DNA from 4 places in the Pseudomonas sp. MDT2-39-1 genome. Region 1 is predicted to be linked to each of the others. Evidence: predicted binding sites of a transcription regulator. Region 1 holds the regulator's gene; each other region holds the start of a gene.
What was found. The regulator FliA, encoded in region 1, starts transcription of late flagellar genes. The targets are predictions, from matches to a motif close to CTAAAGTTTNNNNNNNNNNNGCCGNTAA.

Region 1 (5,953 bases):
GCTCGAAGGCGCAGGCGTCGGGGCTGGCGCGGCGACCGGGGCCGGTGCGCTGTAGGTGTTGGCGCGACGGTTACTGCGCGAGATGCTGAGAATCTTCTCGCACAGCAGCTGTTTGACCTTCTCCGGGTTACGGGAGATGTCTTCGAAATTCTTCGGCAGGAAATCCACCGCACCGGCGTCCAGCGCATCGAGGGTTACCCGAGCACCTTCATGAGTCAGCGAGGAGAACATCAATACCGGGGTCGGGCAGCGCTGCATGATATGCCGCACGGCCGTGATGCCATCCATCATTGGCATCTCGTAGTCCATGGTGATCACGTCTGGCTTGAGGGCCAGCGCCTGATCGATCGCCTCTTTTCCGTTGGTCGCCGTACCGACGACCTGGATATTCGGATCCGCTGAAAGAATTTCCGAGACGCGGCGGCGGAAAAACCCCGAATCGTCCACCACCAGGACTTTGACTGCCATAAACACTCCGTTAGACGGAGCGAGGCTCTGTCGCCCCGCCCCACCAGAATCAAATACGCCGTGCGGCGTAACGCTTGAGCATGCTCGGAACATCGAGAATCAGCGCAATGCGGCCGTCACCGGTAATGGTGGCGCCCGACATGCCCGGGGTTCCCTGGAGCATTTTGCCTAATGGCTTGATGACCACTTCTTCCTGGCCTACCAATTGATCGACGACGAAGCCGATCCGCTGAGTGCCCACCGAAAGGATCACCACATGGCCCTCGCGCTGCTCTTCGTGAGCGGCGGAGCTGACCAGCCAGCGCTTGAGGTAGAACAATGGCAGTGCCTTGTCCCGCACGATCACCACTTCCTGGCCGTCCACCACGTTGGTGCGCGACAGGTCGAGGTGGAAGATCTCGTTGACGTTCACCAGCGGGAACGCGAACGCCTGGTTGCCGAGCATGACCATCAGCGTCGGCATGATCGCCAGGGTCAACGGGACCTTGATGACGATCTTCGAGCCTTTGCCCTTGGTCGAGTAGATATTGATGGTGCCGTTAAGCTGGGCGATCTTGGTTTTCACCACGTCCATGCCCACGCCACGACCCGACACGTCGGAGATCTCGGTCTTGGTCGAAAAACCCGGGGCGAAGATCAGGTTGAAGCAATCGGATTCGCTGAGGCGGTCCGCTGCATCCTTGTCCATCAACCCTTTCTTCACGGCGATGCCGCGCAACACGTCAGCATCCATGCCTTTGCCGTCATCGGAGATGGACAGCAGGATGTGGTCGCCTTCCTGTTCAGCGGACAGGATCACCTTGCCACTGCGAGGCTTGCCCATCGCTTCGCGCTCGGCCGGCTCTTCGATACCGTGGTCGACCGAGTTGCGCACCAAGTGGACCAGCGGGTCGGCCAGGGCCTCAACGAGGTTCTTGTCGAGGTCGGTTTCTTCGCCGACCAGTTCCAGGTTGATCTCTTTCTTGAGCTGGCGTGCCAGGTCGCGAACGAGACGCGGGAAGCGCCCGAAAACTTTCTTGATCGGTTGCATCCGCGTCTTCATGACCGCGGTTTGCAGGTCGGCCGTGACCACGTCGAGGTTCGACACGGCCTTGGACATGGCTTCGTCGCCGCTGTTGAGGCCCAGACGGACCAAGCGGTTACGCACCAGTACCAACTCGCCAACCATGTTCATGATTTCGTCGAGACGCGCGGTATCGACCCGCACGGTGGTCTCGGCTTCGCTGGCCGGTTTTTCCGGTGGTGGAGCGGACGGTGTTCGGGCCGGAGCCGGTGCAGCAGCAACAGGCTTCGGCGCTTCGGCTTTAGGCTCGGGCGCTTTGGCGACGGGTTTCGGCGCAACAGCCTTGGCGGCTGGAGCAGCCACCGCAGTACCTGTGCCGACTTCAGTGAACTTGCCTTTGCCATGCAATTCGTCGAGCAGCGATTCGAACTCGTGATCGGAAATCAGATCACCGCCAGCCGCTTTAGCGGTTGGCGCAGCCGGAGCGGGTACGGAGGCAATGGCCGACTCCAGCGCATCCACCGCAAAGTTGCCTTTGCCGTGCAGTTGGTCGAGCAATGCTTCGAATTCGTCGTCGGTGATGTCGGAGCTGTCGCCTGCCGCTTTTGGGGCAGCCGGTGCAGCGGGCGCCGCCACCGCATCGACGGCGAACTGGCCTTTGCCGTGCAGTTGATCGAGCAACGACTCGAACTCGGCATCGGTGATTTCGTCGCTGGCCGCAGAATCAGCGCCAGCCACTGGAGCAACGGCCGGCGCTTCGGCTTGAGCCTTGACGGCGTTCAGCGAGTCCAGCAGTTGTTCGAATTCGTTATCGGTGATGTCACCCGATTCTTCAGCGGCAGGTGTTTCGACCACTTCAGCAACCGGTGCGGCTTCATCAGCCGTTTGCGGCTCGGCCAGACGGGCCAGTGCCGCGAGCAATTCAGGCGTGGCAGCCGTAATCGGGCTGCGTTCGCGAACTTCGGTGAACATGCTGTTCACCGCGTCCAGCGCTTCGAGAACCACGTCCATCAGTTCCGAGTCGACGCGACGTTCACCCTTGCGCAGGATGTCGAACACGTTCTCGGCGATGTGACAGCACTCCACCAGCTCGTTGAGCTGGAGGAAGCCGGCGCCCCCTTTTACAGTGTGAAAACCGCGAAAAATTGCATTGAGCAAGTCCGCATCATCCGGTCGGCTTTCAAGCTCGACCAGCTGTTCGGACAGTTGCTCTAGAATCTCGCCGGCCTCAACCAGGAAATCCTGAAGGATCTCTTCATCGGCGCCGAAGCTCATTAAGGGGGTGCTCCTGAGGTCTAAAAACCTAAAAAACCTAAAATGCTAAAACTCTAAAATCCTAGGCTGGATAACAAATCGTCCACATCGTCCTGACCGGACACAACGTCTTCTCTTTTATCGGCATGAATCTGCGGACCTTCACCCTGAGAGAGATGTTTTTGCGGATCTTTTTCAGCGAGCATCGCATCACGGTCATGTTCGATACCCGCAAAGCGGTCTACCTGACTGGCCATGAGCACGAGCTTGAGCAGGTTGCTTTCAACTTCGGTGACCAATTGGGTCACGCGCTTGATCACCTGACCGGTGAGGTCCTGGTAATCCTGGGCCAGCAGAATGTCGTTGAGGTTGCTCGACACCGTGCGATTGTCTTCGCTGCTGCGCGTCAGGAAACCGTCGACGCGCCGGGCCAGTTCGCGGAACTCTTCAGCCCCGACTTCGCGACGCATGAACCGCCCCCAATCCGCGCTCAACGCCTGGGCTTCTTCGCTCAGGCTGTTGACCAGCGGCGTGGAATTCTCCACCAGGTCCATGGTGCGGTTGGCAGCGGCCTCGGTCAGCTTGACCACATACCCCAGGCGCTCGGTGGCGTCCGTGATCTGCGACACTTCCTCGGCTTGCGGCATGTTCGGGTCAATCTGGAAATTGACGATCGCGCTATGCAGCTCGCGAGTGAGCTTGCCCACTTCCTGATACAGGCCGCGGTCACGGGTCTGATTGAGCTCATGGATAAGTTGCACAGCGTCGCCGAACCTGCCTTTTTCAAGGCTTTCGACCAGTTCGACCGCGTGTTTTTTCAGGGTCGATTCAAAATCGCCCAGTGAAGATTCTTTATGCTCCATAGCTCCCCCGTGGCGCAGTGGATCAACCGATGCGTTCGAAAATCTTCTCGATTTTTTCTTTCAACGCCTGGGCCGTGAATGGTTTGACCACATAGCCGTTAACACCGGCCTGGGCCGCTTCGATGATCTGCTCGCGCTTGGCTTCAGCGGTCACCATCAACACCGGTAGGTGCTTGAGCTTTTCATCGGCGCGCACGTGGCGCAGCAGATCGATACCGGTCATGCCAGGCATGTTCCAGTCCGTTACCAGAAAGTCGATGCTCCCGCTGTTGAGAACCGGAATGGCTGTAATGCCATCGTCGGCCTCGACCGTGTTGGTGAACCCAAGGTCACGCAACAGGTTTTTTATGATCCGCCGCATCGTTGAGAAGTCATCAACGATGAGGATTTTCATGTTCTTGTCCAATTCGACCTCCAAGCAGTCTTAAACGCGCCCAGCACCTGGACGCGCCATTTCAATCAATCCGGCAATGCACTCGATGTCTGTATGGAGCACAACAGATCGCGACCGGTGCAGTTCAACACCACACCGGCCTCGTTCGCAGTGTCCCCACACTGCCCTCAGCGCGCTCGCCACTCCCCCAAACGCCCCCGCAAACGGGCCGCGCACTGGCTGTGTAACTGGCTGACCCGAGACTCGCTGACCCCCAGGACCTCACCGATTTCCTTGAGGTTCAGCTCTTCGTCGTAGTACAGCGCCAACACCAGTCGCTCACGCTCCGGCAAATTGGCAATCGCGTCCGCCAGCGCTGCCTGGAAGCGTTCATCTTCCAGATCGCGTGACGGCTCCAGATGTGCACTCGCGCCATCCTCGTGCAGCCCTTCGTGTTCGCCGTCCTGCAACAGATCGTCGAAACTGAATAACCGGCTGCCCAGGGTGTCGTTCAAAATCCCGTAATAATCGTCGAGACTCAATTGGAGTTCGGCCGCAACCTCATGATCTTTAGCGTCACGACCGGTTTTAGCTTCAATCGAGCGAATGGCGTCGCTGACCATGCGGGTATTGCGGTGAACCGAACGTGGCGCCCAGTCCCCCTTGCGTACTTCATCGAGCATCGCGCCGCGGATTCGAATGCCCGCGTACGTCTCGAAACTCGCGCCTTTGCTGGCGTCATATTTGGTCGATACTTCAAGCAGGCCGATCATCCCGGCCTGGATCAGGTCTTCAACCTGAACACTGGCCGGCAGACGGGCCAGCAAGTGGTAAGCAATGCGTTTGACCAGTGGCGCGTAACGCTCGATCAGCTCGTACTGCGCGTCACGTGCCGACTTCTTGTAGAGGTTGTAACCGCTGGCTGTCATAACACCGGTCCTGCCGTTTGTTGCACGAGGCGCTCGACGAAAAACTCCAGGTGCCCACGCGGGTTGGCAGGCAACGGCCAGGTATCGACCTTCTGTGCAATGGCCTTGAACGCCAGGGAGCACTTGGAGCGCGGAAAGGCTTCATAGACGGCGCGCTGCTTCTGCACCGCTTTACGCACGCTTTCGTCATAAGGCACCGCGCCGACGTATTGTAAGGCGACGTCGAGGAAGCGGTCCGTGACCTTGGTCAACTTGGCGAACAGGTTGCGACCTTCCTGCGGGCTCTGGGCCATGTTGGCCAGGACGCGGAAGCGGTTCATGCCGTAATCGCGGTTCAGCAGTTTGATCAGCGCGTAGGCATCCGTGATCGAGGTCGGCTCGTCACACACCACCAGCAAGACTTCTTGCGCTGCGCGAACGAAACTGACTACCGAGTCACCAATACCCGCAGCGGTGTCGATCACCAAGACGTCGAGGTTGTCGCCGATATCGCTGAACGCCTGGATCAGGCCAGCGTGTTGAGCCGGGCTCAGATGAACCATGCTCTGCGTGCCGGACGCGGCCGGGACGATGCGAATACCGCCGGGGCCCTGCAACAGAACGTCGCGCAGCTCACAGCGGCCTTCGATCACGTCGGCCAGGGTACGTTTGGGTGTCAGCCCCAACAGGACGTCGACGTTCGCCAGCCCCAGATCAGCGTCCAGCAGCATGACGCGCCGGCCGAGCTCAGCTAGAGCCAGGGACAAGTTCACTGACACGTTAGTCTTCCCGACGCCACCTTTGCCGCCGGTCACCGCGATCACCTGTACGGGATGCATGCTGCCCATGTTATTTCTTTACCTTGTCTTGCATAGACGGAGGCCACATTACTGGCTGCGCGCTCATAAACTGAACAATGCATGGCAGACCATCGATGTAGGTACAAAAACTGTTCATTAGTACCTCAGCCAACCTGCTTGGTCGGGCTGTGGTAAATATCAGCGAACATGTCAGCCATGGCTTCTTCGCTGGGTTCTTCTTGCATTTGCACGCTTACGGCGCGACTGACCAACTGATGACGACG
Region 2 (5,953 bases), 2.1 Mb from region 1:
TGCCGAGGAAGTACTTGAACGTGACGCCCCTCATTTACGCTGACAAGATCCAATCAGTTAAGCCGCCGAAGCGGCATCCTGAAACATCCAATTGAAAAGCCGCAAAGGGTGCCTGTCTGGGACCGACACCCTGGCTGAATTCAACGAAACCGGTCAACCTCATGACGCAAGTCCGCCGCCAGCTTCTCCAGCTCTTTGGCGGTCACGGCAAGGTTCGACACCACTTCGCGCTGCTCACTGTTCGCCAGCGCAATGCTTTGCAGGTTGCTGCTGAGCAACGTCGCCGTGCTGCTCTGCTCCTGGGTCGCAGTGGTGATCGCCGCAAACTGCTGGCCCGCCGAGCGGCTTTGCTCATCGATCCGCGCCAGGGCCGAGGCCACATTGGCGTTACGTGACAGGCCTTCCTGCATCAGCACATTGCCTTGCTCCATGGTGCTGATCGCGTTGCCGGTTTCCTGCTGGATGCTTTGAATCATCCCGGAAATTTCATCAGTAGCCTGGCGCGTACGCGAAGCCAGGTTGCGCACCTCGTCGGCCACCACCGCAAAACCGCGACCCTGCTCACCGGCACGGGCCGCTTCGATGGCCGCGTTCAGCGCCAGCAGGTTGGTTTGATCAGCAATCGAGGTAATCACCCCGACGATGCCGCCGATTTCCTGGGAGCGCTGGCCGAGGGTGTTGATCACCGTCGCGGTACTGTTCAACGCGCCAGCGATTTGCTCCAGCGACGAAGACGCTTCATCCATCGACGTACGACCGATCTGCGTTTGTTGTGCGTTTTCCTGCGCCAGACGCTGGGTGTTGCCCATGTTGTCGGCGATGTTCAGGGACGTCGCGCTGAACTCTTCCACGGCGCCGGCCATGCTGGTGATTTCGCCCGACTGCTGCTCCATCCCTTCATAGGCACCACCGGACAGGCCGGACAAGGCCTGGGCACGGCTGTTGACCTCGCCGGAAGCCTTGCGGATGTGCTCGACCATGGTCGACAAGGCCTGGCTCATCTGGTTGAAGGCACGGGCCAACTGACCGATTTCGTCATTGCTCGACACGCTCAGGCGCACGCTCAAATCACCGGCGCCCAGGGCTTCTGCCTGACGCACCAGATCACCCAGCGGCGCGAGTTTGCTGCGCAGCAGCCAGACCGCCGAGCCGACTGCGATCAACATCGCCAGCAGACTGCCAATCGCCAATTGAATGCCGACATTCCAGGTCACGGCGCTGATTTCGTCCTGCGGCATGCTCGCCACGACCGACCACGGACCGCCTTCAAACGGCACGGCCACGCTGTAGAATTCCTCGGACTTGTCGCTCCAGAAATCGGCCTTGCCCGGGGTTTTCGCCAGGTCGACGATGGCCGGGACTGCCTGATCCAGCGCTTGCACGCCAGCGATCGGCACCAGCCACTTTTTCTGCTCATCGAGCAGCGCAAGTGAGCCGGTCTGGCCGATGCGGAAGCGTTTGAGATTCTCGAACTGCGCGTTCTGCGCGTCGGTGTAATCGAATCCTACGAACAGCACGGCAATCACCTTGCCGGCGCTGTCGCGCACGGGCGTGTATTGCGTCATGTAGGAGCGATCGAAGAGCAAGGCGCGACCAACATAGCTCTGCCCTGCCATCAAGCGCGCATAGGCCGGGTTAGCGTGATCCAGCAAGGTGCCGATGGCCCGGTTGCCGTCCTGCTTGGTCAGGGAGGTACTGACCCGGACGAAGTCTTCGCCACTGCGCACGAACACTGTCGCGACACCCGCCGTCATTTGCTTGAACTCGTCCACTTCCTTGAAGTTGTTGTTCAACACTTCGCTGCCCAGGTGCAGGCCCGGGGTCTGGGTGCCCGCCACAGCCACCGGTTCGTCCGGGTGCACGCTCAGACCCGCGCTGAAGCGCTTCTCGAACAGACCGGCCAGACGCTGGGTGCTCTCACGCAACGTGCCGTGAAAGGTACTCAACTGATCGGCCAGCAATCGGGCTTCACTGGCCAGGTGCTCTTCGCGGGTGGCGAGGTTGGCGGTGTCCAGCGAACGCAGGGCGAACACGGTACTGCCAGTGATGACAATCGCCAGTATCACGGCAAGCGCAAGACCAAGCTGTGAGGCGATCCGGGCACGAGGTTGAGACATGACAGCTCCTGGCCGAGTGACTGGATCATCCTGATCACGACGCGCGCTCGGCAAAATTCTAATTGGGGGAATTACGGCGAACCTGCACGAAGGTCCAACCTGCAGATTTTCGGCGGCAAACCTGAATACTTGAGTAATTAGCCGGGATATGGCGCAAGGCCTCTATTGCAGGGGCTCTATCGATTCAGCTCAAGCGCTCGACATCCGGTAAATCCATGGCCCGGACCTCGCCTTGGAGGAAATCGCTGAGCCTGCGCAAACGTTCACCTCCAGGACGGGTTTTCGGCCAGACAAGATAATAATTCTCACCGCTGGCGACGGCCGTCGGCCACGGCAAACTCAGACGACCCTGCGCGACATCCTCCGCCACCATCAGCAAATCGCCCATGGACACGCCGTAACCCCGCGCCGCAGCAATCATGCCCAGCTCCAGCGTGTCGAACACCTGCCCGCCCTTGAGCGACACCTGATCGGCCAGGCCCATGCGCGAAAGCCATGTGCGCCAGTCACGCCGGTCCGGAGCGGGGTGCAGCAGTTCAGTGCTGGCCAGACGTGCGACATCCCACGGCTGATCGTCCATCAGGTTCGGCGCACCGACCGGGATCAATTCTTCCGGGAACAGCAGCGTCGCCTCCCAGTCCGGTGGGAAATTCCCGGTGCTGAGGATGACGGCGCAGTCGAAGGGTTCGTGGTTGAAGTCCACGGTGTCGATGTCCATCCAGGCGCTGGTCAATTGCACTTCGTTGCCCGGTTGCAAGTGCCGGAAGCGACTCAGGCGCGCCAACAGCCAGCGCATGGTCAACGTCGACGGGGCCTTCATGCGCAGGATGTCATCCTCGGCGCGCAAGGTATTGCAGGCGCGTTCAAGCGCGGTAAAACCTTCACGAATGCCGGGCAGGATCAGCCGCGCCGACTCGGTCAGTTGCAGGTTGCGTCCGCTGCGATGAAACAGCCGGCAGGCAAAATGCTCTTCGAGTGTACGAATGTGTCGACTGACCGCGCTTTGGGTGATCGACAGTTCTTCCGCGGCGCGGGTAAACGAGCTATGCCGCGCCGCCGCTTCGAATGCGCGCAGGGCATACAAGGGAGGAAGACGACGGGACATTCGGAAAGCTCCTATAGCGCGGTTAGGCCACGTTAGCAGAAACTTGTCAGCATGAGTCTGACTCATGCCACCCATCCTTTTTATCCCTTTGTGAAAAGCCCGTAGAGCGCCGAGAATCGGCTCTCTCCTGTTCTCTCTGATAATCGAGGCGTGATGACCATGCAGCATCCAGCACGTACCGAACTCTGGGCCATCCTGCGGCTGGCGGGGCCGTTGATTGCCTCGCAGTTGGCGCACATGCTGATGGTCCTCACCGACACCTTGATGATGGCGCGCATGAGTCCGGAAGCGCTAGCCGGTGGCGGTTTAGGCGCGGCGACCTATTCGTTTGTGTCGATCTTCTGCATCGGCGTGATCGCGGCGGTCGGCACATTGGTGGCGATCCGTCAGGGCGCGGGCGACATCGTCGGCGCCGCGCGACTGACCCAGGCCGGATTGTGGCTGGCGTGGTTGATGGCGTTGGTGGCGGGTCTGCTGCTGTGGAACCTAAAACCGGTGCTGCTGCTGTTCGGCCAGACCGAAACCAACGTCCAGGCCGCCGGGCAGTTTCTGCTGATACTGCCGTTCGCCCTGCCCGGCTACCTGAGTTTCATGGCCCTGCGCGGTTTCACCAGCGCCATCGGCCGGGCAACGCCGGTGATGGTCATCAGCCTCGGCGGCACCGTGGCCAACTTCCTGCTCAACTATGCGTTGATCACCGGGATGTTCGGTCTGCCGAAAATGGGCCTGGTGGGCATCGGGCTTGTTACCGCGATTGTCGCCAACCTGATGGCCGTGGCGCTGGCGCTGCACATCCGTCGGCATCCGGCTTACGACGCGTATCCGCTGCGTCAGGGGCTGTCGCGACCTAACCGGCAGTATCTGAAAGAGCTGTGGCGCCTCGGCCTGCCCATCGGTGGCACCTACGCGGTAGAAGTAGGCTTGTTCGCGTTCGCCGCGCTGTGCATGGGCACCATGGGCAGCACGCAATTGGCGGCGCACCAGATCGCCCTGCAAATCGTTTCGGTGGCGTTCATGATCCCGGCGGGCATTTCCTATGCGATCACCATGCGCATCGGCCAGCATTACGGCGCCGGGCAGTTGCTGGATGCACGGCTCGCCGGACGGGTCGGGATCGCCTTTGGCGCGGCTTCGATGCTCGGTTTTGCCATGGTCTTCTGGTTTCTGCCGAATCAGTTGATCGGCTTGTTCCTGGACCACAACGACCCGGCGTTCCGAGACGTCATCAATCTGGCTGTAAGCCTGCTGGCTGTGGCGGCGTGGTTCGAGCTGTTCGACGGTACGCAAACCATCGCCATGGGCTGCATTCGCGGGCTCAAGGACGCCAAGACCACGTTCCTGGTCGGGCTGGGCTGCTATTGGCTGATTGGTGCGCCCGCAGCGTGGTGGATGGCGTTCAACCTGAACTGGGGCCCGACGGGCGTCTGGTGGGGGTTGGCGCTGGGATTGGCGTGCGCGGCGGTGAGTTTGACGCTGGCGTTTGAGTGGAAGATGAAGCGGATGATTCGGCGCGAGCCGTCGTCAGAGCGTTTCGAGGCCGTTCAGACTGAATGAAGATCCCTGGTGGGAGCGAGCCTTCTCGCGATAGCGGAGTGTCAGTAAACATTGATGTCGACTGACACACCGCTATCGCGAGCAGGCTCGCTCCCACATTGGGTCCGTGTTTAAACCACGACTTCCAGGGCGAGCTGCTGGCTGGAGCCAAACGTCAGATATTCAACGAGCTCAGCCAACGGCAACGGCTTGCTGATCAAATACCCCTGCACCTGATCGCACCCAAACCCGCGCAACAAATCCAGTTGCTCCGCCGTTTCCACGCCTTCGGCAACCACTTCAAGATTGAGGTTGTGCGCCAGGTTGATCATGGCGTGGACCAGTTTGCGATTCTCTTCGCGCTCCTCCATGCCGCCGACAAAGCTCTTGTCGACCTTCAGCAAGGCAATCGGCAGGCTGTTGAGGTGTACGAAGGATGAGAACCCGGTGCCGAAGTCATCCAGCGAGAAGCGCACGCCCAGGCGCCCGAGCGCATCCATGGTCTGCTTGACCAGATCGCTGCGGCGCATGACCGCGGTTTCGGTCAGCTCGAATTCCAGCCATTGCGCCTCGACGCCGCGCTCGGCGATCAGCCGGCTCAGGGTCGACAGCAATTGGCTGTCCTGAAACTGCCGGAACGACAGGTTGATCGCCATGTGCAGCGCCGGCAAACCACGTTCGCGCAGCGCCTGCATGTCCCGCAGGGCCCGGGAAATCACCCAGTAACCCAGCGGCACGATCAAACCGCTTTGCTCGGCCAGCGGCACGAACTCGCTGGGCGCCAGCAACCCGCGCTCGGCATGCCGCCAGCGCACCAGGGCTTCGAGGCCGACGATCTGGCCGTCCTCAAGGTTCATGCGTGGCTGGTAATGCAACTCCAGCTCGTCACGGCGCAAGGCCCGGCGCAGCTCGCTTTCGAGGTCGGCCATGCTGCGGGCATTGCGGTTGATGCGTTCGTTGAAAATATGAAAGGTGCAGCCTTGAGTGCTCTTGGCTTGCTGCATGGCGATGTGCGCGTGCCACATCAGCGGGTCGGCGCCGGCCTGGGCCCGGGCGTGGGCGATGCCCAGGCTGGAACCGATCAACAGGCTTTCGCCGTCGACCCAGTAAGGCTCGGCCAGTGCTTCGGTGATGCGCTCGGCCATCCACTCGGCACGCTGAGGCGCGCGGCGGGTGTCGATCAGCAAGGCGAATTCAT
Region 3 (5,953 bases), 2.8 Mb from region 1:
CCGGCCCTGGGCCTGGAGTTGCTGATGCTGGTCGCTTTGTGCTTCGCGCTGTGCCTGGTGCCGGTGGCCCTCACACGTCGTATTCACCCGGCACCGCTGCATCCTGCGCCAATGGAACCGCGATTCTTCATCAAGCGGGTGCCGCAGTCGTTGAGTACGGTGCTGGGAGCGGGGCTGATCATTGGCTCCTTCTACGGTCTGGCGCCGCTCTATGCCTCGCAGCAAGGGTTATCCACGGAGCAGGTCGGTCTGTTCATGGGTAGCTGCATTTTTGCCGGGTTGCTGGTTCAGTGGCCGCTGGGCTGGCTGTCCGACCGTTATGACCGGGCGTTGTTGATCCGCTGTTTTGCGGTGATCCTGGCCCTTACCGCGTTGCCGCTGGCAATCATGCAACAGGTACCGCTGGAGGTATTGTTTGTCACCGGGTTCTTCTGTTCGCTGGTAATGTTCTGCCTGTATCCGCTGGCGGTGGCGTTCTCCAATGATCACGTCGAAGGCGATCGTCGCGTGTCCCTGACCGCGATGTTGCTGGTGACCTACGGCGTTGGCGCCAGTATCGGGCCGTTGGTGGCCGGGGTGCTGATGAAGCTGTTTGGCAGCCACATGCTGTATGCCTTCTTCAGTTTCTTCGCGTTGGTGCTGGTGTGGCGGATTCGCCCGAAAGCGGTCACCAACCTGCATCAGGTCGACGATGCGCCGCTGCATCACGTGGCCATGCCGGACAGCATGTCGAGTTCGCCACTGGTGGCGTGCCTTGACCCGCGGGTCGATGAGCAGGTGGTGCAGGATCAGATGCAGAACCCGATCAACCCAGAACCTGCGCCTGAACCCGAACCGGAACCCGAAACCGATCCACCGCCCGAAGACCCGGGCGCGGGCCGCGAGCAAAGTTTTACCGAAGCCAGGCCTTAAAACCGGCGTATAAAAAACGGGCAGTCACCGCAAGGGACTGCCCGTTTTTTGTTGAAGCGTTGTATCAGATGTCGTCTTTGTCGAAGCGGCGCGCTTCACGCTGAAGCTGATAGACGAACCGTTCGACCTGGCGCTGCACCAGTCCGCTCATGTTGTGAAAGCGGATGCCGGCGAAGGTGGTGGAGATTCTTTCTTCGAAGTGCAGGTAACGCAGTTCCACCGGCGCGGTCATGCTGCCGAATGGCAGATTGGCAACAAAGCGGTCGTAGACCTGACCCAGTTGCAGCTTGGCGGTGATGTCACCTTCAAAGCGCAGCTTGCAGCCAGTGGCCGAGATGTCCAGCAACTTGCCCCTGATCGGGAACTTGAGCTTTTCACCGCCCAGTTCGACATCGATCAGTTGCGCCAGCTTCAATGCCGCCCGAAAAGCATTGCGGCGCTGGTGGTAGACCACTTCATCAGGGAGAGTGCCACGGTAGCAGCGATCACCGGATTCATCGATGGTCAGCAGGCCATTGCTTTCCCAGGCAATGCGCACGCCGTCGTGGAAGCCTTCAACGCGAAATGGCTCGCCGGCCAGCAGATAACGTTCGCCGTCGCGAGGCACCATTTCGTCCAGGGCAATGCTGTTGCCGTCACGGTCGACGTCCACCAGATAACTCTGGAAGCGCTGGCTGCGTTCGTGGAACGTTATGATCAGCGGGTCATGGCTCTCTTGCAGCTGCCGCAGGTTACCGGCGATTTCCATCGGCGTGGATAGCACCTTGGGTGGCTGCGGAGCATCTTCCGCGTTTAAGGCATTGAACACGGTTCATCATTCTCCAGACAAAATATGACTGCGACTTGCCAGCATACTGCCAGCATGTGAGGCGTCTTCATAGAGCGTGCTCATTAACAGGCTCAAGCCTGACTAAGCGGGCGCGGCTTCGCTAGCATGGAGGTTGATCCGCGGGCATCGTAAAGCGCTGGCGGTTCACCGCCGTTGAGGATTTTCAGCTGATTGGCCGTGGCGGCCTGCTGGACCAGGATCGACTGGCCATTTTTGATGTTGGCCACCTGGCATTGAGCCAGGAGATCGGTCAGTTTGTCGCTCTGCTCCCGCAATTGATCGCCGATGCTCGACTGGCTGGCAAGTTGTTCCAGGCCGTTGCGATTGGTCGGCAGATTGAGGCTGGCGAGGATTTCACTGCGCTTGCGGCCATGCTGATCGAGCAAAATGATCAATGCCTGTTTCTGCGCCAGAATCTCTTCGAGCAGTGGCATGTCGCGACCGTGCAAGGCGAGGGACTCGGTTTGCAGTAACTCCAGCAAGTGCTGTGCTGGGGCGAAATCGTCGGTGATCAGTTGCAGTAAATTAGTGTCGTGCATGGCTGGCCTTGGGGTTTAAGCGTCCAAAAGCCTGGCGCGGGCCTTGGCCTAGCGCTGGGCTTCGAAGTTGAGCAGTTTGTTGGCTACACGGTTGCTGTCGACTTTATAGCTGCCATCGGCAATAGCTGCTTTCAACTCGGCCACGCGGGCGTTGTCGACGGCAGGCTGATCGCGCAGCTTGTCAGTGACCTTCTGCAACTGTTGAGCCTCATTGCTGAGGTGTACCGATTCCCCGCTTTTGGCGGTACTGGCCTGTTCGGCCGGGGTATTCAGCGGCGCGGATTTGCCGGTTTCGGCAGTTTCCTTCGCGGTGCTGGTACGCGTACTACCGGTAAGTGACGAGGAGCTGTTCAAACGGCTGAAATCGATGACCATGATAAAAACCTCTGGGTATTTGGACGCTTGCCATGTTTTCGGCTATCCCTGCGAAAACTTTAGGCCCATTTATCAATGAGCTTGCATGCGCCAGCGCTAGTCCTGCCTGCGGCACAGTTTAGGGAACAGCCGGGCGGAGCGCCATCTCTTCACCAACAGATCGCTCTACATGGCCACTTCCACCTGGCCCGGCGCTGTGACTTGCGCCTTGATGACCCGCTGGGAGTTAAGGTTTTTCACACGAATCTGTTCACGCAGGCCGCCGTTGGACAGGGCTTCGCCCGGCATACGCACACTGAGCGTACCACTGCGGGCGGTAATCACCACTTGATCGCCCTTGCTGATGACTTCCGCCTGTTCGAGATGAACCAGCGTCAGCACCTGATTGGCGACCGTTGGTCGGGTAAGTTTCTGCCCGACGGCCTGATCCATGGAGGTGAAGTAACCCTGGTTGATCAGGCTGATATCCCGCTCGCGCAACATGACGTCGCCGGGCTCGATGACCCCGGCGCGTTTAAGCGGGCGCGTGGTCGTGACAACGTCTCGAAACAGGCGGACTTGAGCGGGCACGAAGACTGTCCAGGGGGACGTACTGTCGCAACGAACCTTGACCGTCACCCGCCCGATCGGGGTCGCCGGGCTCTCGAGGGTGGCTGTCAATTCCTTGTCGCACATGGGCATGCGCAGTCGCGGATCGAGCTGGTTGACCTCGATTTCGTAGCGTCCCTCCGTTTGACTGGTAGCCAAATAGTCTTCTACGGTGAATTCAAGAAAGCCCTGAGTGACGCCGATAAGCATGTCAGGCAAGGTAACCGCGTCAGCAAGGGCAGGGCTGCCAGCGTTGAACAGGCAAACGGCCGACATCGCGCAAAGCAATTTGCGGGAAGTTGATGTCAGGCGTCGGAAAAATGTCGGTTCTGTGTTCATAAGAGTTAAAAAGCAAGCGCCGTGCCGTTTAGCAATGAATGTGCGTCGCAACACACTTAAGCGTTGGTGTAGGAGTCTATGCATGGCTGGTGTAATGGATGCGGTAAACCAGCGCACGCAACTGGTTGGGCAGAATCGCCTTGAGCTGCTGTTGTTCCGTCTCGACGGCCAGCAGCTGTATGGGATCAACGTGTTCAAGGTTCGGGAAGTGCTGCAATGCCCCAAACTGACCGTGATGCCCAAGTCCAGTCCTGTCGTGTGCGGTGTGGCAAATATCCGGGGGGCGACCATTCCGATTCTTGATCTGGCAATGGCGACTGGCTCCGGCGCACTTAAAGATCAGAGCAATCCCTTCGTGATCATCACGGAGTACAACACCAAGACCCAGGGTTTCCTGGTGCGATCGGTGGAGCGCATCGTCAACATGAACTGGGAGGAGATACATCCGCCACCCAAGGGCACGGGACGCGATCATTACCTGACGGCTGTGACTCGGGTCGACAATCAGTTAGTCGAAATCATCGACGTCGAGAAAGTGCTGGCGGAAGTGGCGCCGACACCGGAAGCGATTTCGGTCGGCGTGGTGGATGTCGAAACCCAGCACAAGGCGCTGTCCCTGCGCGTATTGACGGTCGATGACTCGTCGGTGGCGCGCAAGCAGGTGAGTCGTTGCCTGCAGACGGTCGGCGTCGAAGTGGTGGCGTTGAACGACGGCAAGCAAGCGCTGGATTACTTGCGCAAGCTGGTCGACGAGGGTAAGAAGCCGGAAGAAGAGTTCCTGATGATGATTTCCGACATCGAGATGCCGGAGATGGACGGGTACACCCTCACGGCTGAGATCCGCAGCGACCCTCGCATGCAAAAGCTTCACATCATCCTGCATACTTCGTTGTCGGGTGTATTCAATCAGGCGATGGTCAAGAAAGTCGGTGCGGATGACTTCCTTGCCAAATTCCGTCCTGATGACCTGGCATCCCGGGTAGTCGACCGGATCAAAGCAGCAGATATCAGCTAGGGGCCTTCTGTCCCTGGTGGTTAACACGATTTAAGAGGCGGCATCTTTGTCTACGGGTAATTTGGATTTCGAACAGTTCCGGGTATTTCTGGAAAAAGCCTGTGGCATTTTGCTCGGTGAAAACAAGCAGTACCTGGTCTCGAGCCGTCTCAACAAACTGATGGAGCAGCAAGGCATCAAGTCCCTGGGTGAGCTGGTTCAGCGCATCCAGACCCAGCCGCGCAGCGGTTTGCGCGAGATGGTGGTGGATGCCATGACCACCAACGAAACCCTGTGGTTTCGTGACACCTATCCGTTTGAAGTCTTGAAGAACAAGGTGCTGCCCGAAGCGATCAAAGCGGCCCCCGGCCAGCGTCTGCGGATCTGGTCGGCGGCGTGTTCGTCGGGGCAGGAACCGTATTCGCTGTCGATGTCCATCGATGAGTTCGAGCGCGTCAACATGGGCCAGCTGAAGATGGGGGCGCAAATTGTGGCCACCGACTTGTCCGGCACCATGCTGACCAACTGCAAGACTGGCGAGTACGACAGCCTGGCCATCGGCCGTGGTCTGTCGCCCGAGCGCCTTCAGCGTTACTTCGACCCGAAAGGGCCGGGGCGCTGGGCCATCAAGGCGCCGATCAAGAGTCGCGTGGAGTTTCGCTCGTTCAACCTGCTGGACAGCTACGCGGCCCTGGGCAAGTTCGACATCGTGTTCTGCCGCAACGTGCTGATCTACTTCTCCGCCGAGGTGAAGAAAGACATCCTTTTGCGCATTCACAGCACGCTCAAGCCGGGCGGTTATCTGTTCCTCGGCGCCTCCGAAGCGCTGAACGGTTTGCCGGATCATTACCAGATGGTCCAGTGCAGCCCGGGGATCATTTACCAGGCGAAGTGATTTGTTGTCGTCATCCAAAAACGGGAGCCCTCATCGGCTCCCGTTTTTTTTGTCCTGATGAATTCCCACGAGCGCCGCAATCCCTGTAGGAGCGAGGCTTGCCCGCGAAGACGGTGTGTCAGTCAATGATGATGCTGTCTGACACACCGTCTTCGCGGGCAAGCCTCGCTCCTACAGTGGTCGGTGTTGCCAGTGATAAGCGGCAGAAAAGCGGCAGGCGGCGGAAAACGGTTGCCGCTTTTCTGGCATTGCCGCCTTGCCACTGCCGGCAAAGCCCCGGTTTACGGGCTTTTTTGAATTGGCACGCCGCTTGCTATGTCTCTGTTACGAAAAATCAGGTCACCCGAAGGTTTCCCGACATGAGCATCAGCTTCGAAAAAGCGCTCGGTATTCACGAACAAGCCCTGGGCTTTCGCGCGCAGCGTGCCGAAGTCCTGGCCAACAACATCGCCAACGCCGACACCCCGAACTACAAGGCTCGG
Region 4 (5,953 bases), 1.5 Mb from region 1:
ATAGACGCGTTCAACCCGTTGAGGTTGCGCAACGCCTGGCCGATTGCATTCAGGCTGGCGCCCGCAAGACCGGCCTGTTCGATGGTCAGTTGCGAGGCTCTGCTGCTGTCGCCGATCACTTTGACCGCCGCTTCGGAGTGCGTTTGCAGGCGTTCGATCATCGACTGGATCTCCGCCGTGGACTTCTGGGTGCGTTGAGCCAACAGGCGTACTTCATCGGCCACCACCGCAAACCCTCGACCTTGCTCGCCGGCCCGAGCGGCTTCAATAGCGGCGTTGAGCGCCAGCAAATTGGTTTGCTCGGCGATGGAGCGGATAACCTCCAGCACGCTGCCAATCTGGTTGCTTTCAGCCGCCAGGGTACGAATCACTTCAACGGCTTGATCGATGGTGCCGGACAGTTTGTCGATCTGCTGCAAGCTGCCATCAATGTTGACCTGCCCCTGTTGCGCCTGAGATTCGGCATCGCGCATTTCGCTGGCCGCGTGCTCGGCATTCTTGGCGACATCCTGCACGCCGTAAGTCACTTCGTTGATCGCGGTCGCCACCAACTCCATTTGCTGGGACTGTTGCTGACTGCGTTGCTGAGCCTGGGCGGCGTCGTTCCCCAGTTCGCTGGAAGACTGGCCCAAGGCGCTGGCGGACACTTGCAGCTCGCTGATCACCCCGCGCAGTTTGGCGGTGAAGGCATTGAAGTGACGGGCCAACTGAGTGACTTCATCCTGGCCATGGGTGTCGAGGCTGCGGGTCAGGTCGCTTTCACCGCTGGCGATATTGGCCATGGCGGTCACGGTAGCCTGGAGCGGACGCACGATGCTGCGAGCGATCATGATCACCAGCAGCGCCATGATCAGCGCAATCACCAGGCCGACGAAAGAAGCCTTCCACACCTGACCATAGAACTCGGCCTGCATGTCATCGATGTACACCCCCGAGCCAATCACCCAACCCCAAGGCTCGAACAATTTGACGTAGGAGGTTTTCTCGACCGGGGCGCTGGCACCCGGTTTAGGCCAGCGGTAGTTGACCGTGCCGGCACCCTTGGCCTTGGCGACGGCCACCATTTCGTTGAACAGTGCAAAACCGTCCGGGTCGCGGATTGCCGAGAGGTTCTGGCCATCGAGTTTAGGGTTGGCGGGGTGCATCACCATCACCGGCGTCAGATCGTTGATCCAGAAATAATCGTTCTGGTCATAACGCAGACCGCGCACGGCCGTCAGTGCCTGCTTCTGTGCGGCATCGCGGGTGAGTGTGCCGGCGGTTTCCAGGCCGTGGTAGTAATTCAGAATGCCGCTGGCGGTCTGCACCACGTGCTGGGTTTTCTGGGCCTTTGCCTGGTAAAGGTCGTCATGGATCTGTTTGAGCATCAACACGCCCAACGTCAATAACATCACCACCGACACGATCAAGATGAGCCACAAGCGTCGGCTGATCGACACACTGCGCAAGCTGTTCATAACGCTGTCACTCCGATTTCTTTTTCTTGTAATAAACGATTGCCAGCATCCAACCACGCTTTGCCGGTCGGGCATATGCGACCCAAGTCTCATTACGCGGCAGCGTTATCGAGGCTTGTCTGATAGGATTTCGGCCCCGCGCGGAAAAACCTGAACCCAAGTTGATTTTTCACGGAGTTTTTACGGCTCCGTCTGGATCCTTTGCGCGCGGGACTTCAGCTACGCTTGGCGCGATGAACGCTTAAAAAATTAATGGGGCATGCCTTGGCGCATCGCCTTTGGGGGATTGATGGAACTTTGGACCGCCTTGCAGGCATTGATTCTTGGAGTTGTAGAGGGGCTGACGGAGTTTTTGCCCATTTCCAGTACCGGTCACCAAATTATCGTGGCGGACTTGCTCAACTTCGGTGGCGAGCGAGCCATGGCGTTCAACATCATTATCCAGCTCGGGGCGATCCTGGCGGTGGTATGGGAATTTCGCCGCAAGATCTTCGACGTGGTCATCGGCTTGCCGACGCAACCGAGTGCCCGACGCTTTACCGCAAACCTGTTGATCGCTTTCCTGCCTGCGGTGGTTTTGGGGGTGATTTTTGCCGATCTGATCCACGAATATCTGTTCAACCCGATCACCGTCGCCACGGCATTGGTCGTGGGCGGGATCGTGATGCTGTGGGCGGAACAGCGTCAGCATGAAGTGCATGCCCACACCGTCGACGAGATCACTTGGAAAGATGCCCTGAAAGTCGGCTTTGCCCAGTGCCTGGCGATGATTCCCGGGACCTCTCGTTCCGGCTCGACCATCATTGGCGGTTTGCTGTTCGGGTTGTCGCGCAAGACGGCCACCGAGTTCTCGTTCTTCCTGGCGATGCCGACCATGGTCGGTGCAGCGGTGTACTCGGGCTACAAGTACCGCGACCTGTTCGTGCCGGCTGATCTTCCGGTGTTTGCGATCGGCTTCGTCACCGCGTTCATCTTCGCGATGATTGCCGTCAGAGCCTTGCTGGTGTTCATCGGCACTCACAGCTATGCGGCATTCGCCTGGTATCGCATCGCGTTCGGTCTGCTCATTCTGGCCACCTGGCAGTTCGGTTGGGTCGATTGGGCAGCAGCACGTCCATGAATGACTCCAGCGCGCGCAACAATCCCGGACGCGAGAAAATCCAGCATCTACGGCTGAAACTGCTGGTGCTGGCGATCCTGTGCGCGCTGCCGCTGACGGGCTCGGTGTCGTTGTGGCTGCGCGGGATTTCGCTGATTCCGCTGGCGGCCTATGGCATCGTCAGCGTGCTGGCGTTCTTTCTGTACTGGAGCGACAAGCGCAAGGCTCGCGCCGACAGCTGGCGGACCCCGGAGAACGTCCTGCACGCGGTCGAACTGGCGGGCGGCTGGCCCGGCGCCTTGCTGGCCCAGCAAGTGTTTCGGCACAAGACCCGCAAGCTTTCGTTCCAGCTAGTGTTCTGGCTTATTGTGCTGATGCACCAGGTGTTCTGGATCGATCAGCTGTTTCTTGGCGCGCATCTGTTTGCATTGTTCTAAAACAAAGAGTTTTAAAGCAGCAAACTGATCTGGGTGCGCTTGGGCAGCTTGCTCACCACCAGTTGGTGAGAGCGTTGCAACAACCCTTGCAACTCTTCGCTGCCCAGCGGGTAGGGCGTTTGCATGATGATCCACTGAGCCCGCGCCAGATATGGCGCCGGGTGAATGCCCGGGCGGTCGCAATGTCCAAGGAACAGATCCTTGTCGACCTTGAAGGCCAGGGAATCGCCGCGCAGATTCTGCAAGGCGAACATCTTGTTCCCGGCAATCGAAAACACCCGAACGCCTCCCCATTTATAGTCTTCCCGCGCGCCGGGCAACGCGAGACAGAATTGCGCGACGTCCTCTTCGCCCATGCGTCCAGCCTTCATATCAATCGGTCCCCACAGGCATTGAATGATTCGATCAAATGGTCGATCCAGGCGCGCACGGCCGGCATCACCCCGCGCCGATGAGGGTAGACCGCTTGCAGCCAGCCGCCAGGCAATGACCAGTCGGGCAGCAACTGCACCAGCGAGCCATTCTCCAGTTCCGTTTCGCAATACATCATCGGCAGCATCGTAAAGCCTTGGCCGGCGAGCGTGCAGGCCTTGCGCACAATGAAATCGTCGATGCCCAATCGTGCTTCCAGGCTCAAGTCATAGCTTTTGCCCTGTTGATCGAGCATGCGGATGTGCACCATTCGGTCGGCTTCCAGCGCGCCGAGCACCGGCAAGGCTTTCAGGTCTTCGGGGTGGTTGATCTCACGTTCGTGCAGGAAGGCCGGGCTGGCGACCATCGCCATCTGCGCCTGGCGCAAGCGACGGGTCACCAGCAGCGGATCCTCATCGCCCAAATCACGGACCCGCAGCGCGACATCGACACCTTCAGTGACCAGATCAACACGGCGATTGATCAGCATGACTTCCAGTTGAACCTGGGGGTATTTTTCAAGAAATCTGCTGATCACCATCGGCAGCATTTCGTGGGCCAGGCCGACGGGGCAGGAAACCCGCAAGCGTCCCCGGGGCTCGCTGGACATACTGGCCACGGCCTCATCGGCCATCTCGGCTTCCAGCAGCATCGCCTGACAGTGCCGCAGGTAACGTTCACCCACCGCCGTCAGCTTGAGCTGTCGGGTGGTGCGTTGCAGCAGGCGCGCGCCGAGGCGTTCTTCCAGTTCGGCAATGCGGCGTGACAGCCGGGACTTGGGAATCCCCAGCAAACGCCCGGCCGCTGCGAAGCCGCCGGCTTCGACCACCTTGGCGAAATAGTAAAGGTCGTTGAGGTCTTGCATGATGGGAATCCGATTGTTCTATCAGTGGGACGAACTATCGCATTGTTGCGGGCTAATCAGCTATTGGTTTCATCTGTAGGATCCTCCCCATCAGATCGCCCGGTGGCGATCCTCACCTGGAGATCCCTTATGAAACTGTTGCATATCGATTCGAGCATTCTTGGTGACAACTCGGCTTCCCGTCTGCTGAGCAGCGAAGTCGTCAAAGCCTGGCAAGCCGCCGAGCCAACCGCCGTGGTGACATACCGCGACCTGGCCGCTGATGCCATCAGCCATTTCTCCGCCACCACCCTGGTTGCCGCCGGCACCACCGCTGAACTGCGCAACGCCGCGCAACAGCACGAAGCCGAGCTGAGCGCCACCACCCTGGCCGAATTCCTCGCTGCCGACGCCGTTGTGATCGCAGCGCCGATGTACAACTTCACCATCCCGACCCAACTCAAGGCCTGGATCGACCGCATTGCCGTTGCCGGTCAGACCTTCCGCTACACCGAAGCCGGCCCTGAAGGCCTGTGCGGCGGCAAGAAAGTCGTGATCGTCTCGACTTCCGGCGGTCTGCATGCCGGTCAGGCGACTGGCGTTGCGCATGAAGAGTACTTGAAAGTGCTGTTCGGCTTCATCGGCATCACCGACATTGAGTTTGTTCGTGCCCATGGCCTGGCCTACGGTGACGAAGTGCGCACCAAAGCCATGAGCGACGCTCACACGCAAATCAGCGAGCAGTTGTTCGCCGCTGCGTAAAGACTTGCGTAAAGAGTTCAAACAGCTCAGGCACCACCCAAAAAACTCTGTATTCTGATCACGCAAGGGTCAGATACGGAGTTTTTTGTTTCTGGCTATTTCGTATTCTGGCCCGAGTTATGCAGTCGAGGGTTACCGTCTCCGGTCAAGTAACAAGGTGGGGCATCCCATGGTGCGTCTTTGTGCAACGTTACTGATTTGCCTGCTCAGCAGCCTGAATTCAGTGCACGCCGCGCCTGCGCCGCATCCTCACTGGAGCGTCGGCTTCCATGAGATGAGTTTTCTCGACCCTCTGGATTTGCAGCCGATGCGCGCCATCGCGTTCTATCCCTCCAGCGACCGGGAGCACACCAGCAAAATCGAGGGTTACACCGTCGAAGCCGGCGAAGACACCCGAGTTGCCATGGGGCGTTTCCCGATGCTGATGCTGTCTCACGGCAACACCGGAACCCCGCTGGCCCTGCACGACCTTGCCACCTCGCTGGCACGCAAAGGGTTTGTGGTGGTGGCGGTGATCCACCCTGGTGACAACTCCAAAGACCACAGCCGCCTCGGTACTTTGAGTAACCTTTACGGCCGGCCCATCCAGATTTCCGAAGCCATTACCGCGACCCTGAGTGATCGCATGCTCGCGCCTTTCGTCAATGCCGATCAGGTCGGCGTGATTGGTTATTCGGCGGGTGGCGAAACGGCGCTGATCCTGTCCGGGGCGACGCCTGACCTGGATCGTCTGCGCCGCTACTGCCAGGAACGCCCGGACGACCGCGATGCCTGCAACACCAAAGGCGAGTTGATCGTCGACCGTGATGACTTGCAACCCGTGGCGGATCCCCGTGTGCATGCGTTGCTGCTGATGGCGCCGCTTAGCCTGAAGTTCGGCCGCCACACACTGGCCGACGTGCATGTGCCGGTGCTGCTCTACAGCGGGGATGGCGACAAACTG

Region 2: a site for FliA is predicted at 2,224-2,251, ahead of ACYZTM_RS14280 (methyl-accepting chemotaxis protein). Genes of this name have one in related genera too.
Region 3: a site for FliA is predicted at 2,691-2,718, ahead of flgM (flagellar biosynthesis anti-sigma factor FlgM). Genes of this name have one in related genera too.
Region 4: a site for FliA is predicted at 1,585-1,612, ahead of ACYZTM_RS01015 (methyl-accepting chemotaxis protein). Genes of this name have one in related genera too.

Annotation. Positions count from the first base shown of each region.
Region 1 is NZ_CM142716.1:5,059,304-5,065,256, reverse strand. It holds gene ACYZTM_RS23700 (protein-glutamate methylesterase/protein-glutamine glutaminase) at 1-468, opposite strand, end outside; gene ACYZTM_RS23695 (chemotaxis protein CheA) at 518-2,746, opposite strand; gene ACYZTM_RS23690 (protein phosphatase CheZ) at 2,800-3,588, opposite strand; gene ACYZTM_RS23685 (chemotaxis response regulator CheY) at 3,611-3,982, opposite strand; gene fliA (RNA polymerase sigma factor FliA) at 4,150-4,890, opposite strand; gene fleN (flagellar synthesis regulator FleN) at 4,887-5,717, opposite strand; gene flhF (flagellar biosynthesis protein FlhF) at 5,834-5,953, opposite strand, start outside.
Region 2 is NZ_CM142716.1:2,976,733-2,982,685, forward strand. It holds gene ACYZTM_RS14275 (retron system putative HNH endonuclease) at 1-43, shown strand, start outside; gene ACYZTM_RS14280 (methyl-accepting chemotaxis protein) at 141-2,117, opposite strand; gene ACYZTM_RS14285 (LysR substrate-binding domain-containing protein) at 2,302-3,222, opposite strand; gene ACYZTM_RS14290 (NorM family multidrug efflux MATE transporter) at 3,382-4,776, shown strand; gene ACYZTM_RS14295 (putative bifunctional diguanylate cyclase/phosphodiesterase) at 4,887-5,953, opposite strand, start outside.
Region 3 is NZ_CM142716.1:1,500,375-1,506,327, reverse strand. It holds gene ACYZTM_RS07445 (MFS transporter) at 1-912, shown strand, start outside; gene ACYZTM_RS07440 (flagellar brake protein) at 977-1,720, opposite strand; gene ACYZTM_RS07435 (flagella synthesis protein FlgN) at 1,813-2,280, opposite strand; gene flgM (flagellar biosynthesis anti-sigma factor FlgM) at 2,329-2,655, opposite strand; gene flgA (flagellar basal body P-ring formation chaperone FlgA) at 2,821-3,582, opposite strand; gene ACYZTM_RS07420 (chemotaxis protein CheV) at 3,665-4,597, shown strand; gene cheR (protein-glutamate O-methyltransferase CheR) at 4,644-5,471, shown strand; gene flgB (flagellar basal body rod protein FlgB) at 5,831-5,953, shown strand, end outside.
Region 4 is NZ_CM142716.1:213,024-218,976, reverse strand. It holds gene ACYZTM_RS01015 (methyl-accepting chemotaxis protein) at 1-1,457, opposite strand, end outside; gene ACYZTM_RS01010 (undecaprenyl-diphosphate phosphatase) at 1,747-2,577, shown strand; gene ACYZTM_RS01005 (DUF1294 domain-containing protein) at 2,574-2,993, shown strand; gene ACYZTM_RS01000 (MmcQ/YjbR family DNA-binding protein) at 3,005-3,364, opposite strand; gene ACYZTM_RS00995 (LysR substrate-binding domain-containing protein) at 3,361-4,269, opposite strand; gene ACYZTM_RS00990 (FMN-dependent NADH-azoreductase) at 4,399-5,010, shown strand; gene ACYZTM_RS00985 (alpha/beta hydrolase family protein) at 5,180-5,953, shown strand, end outside.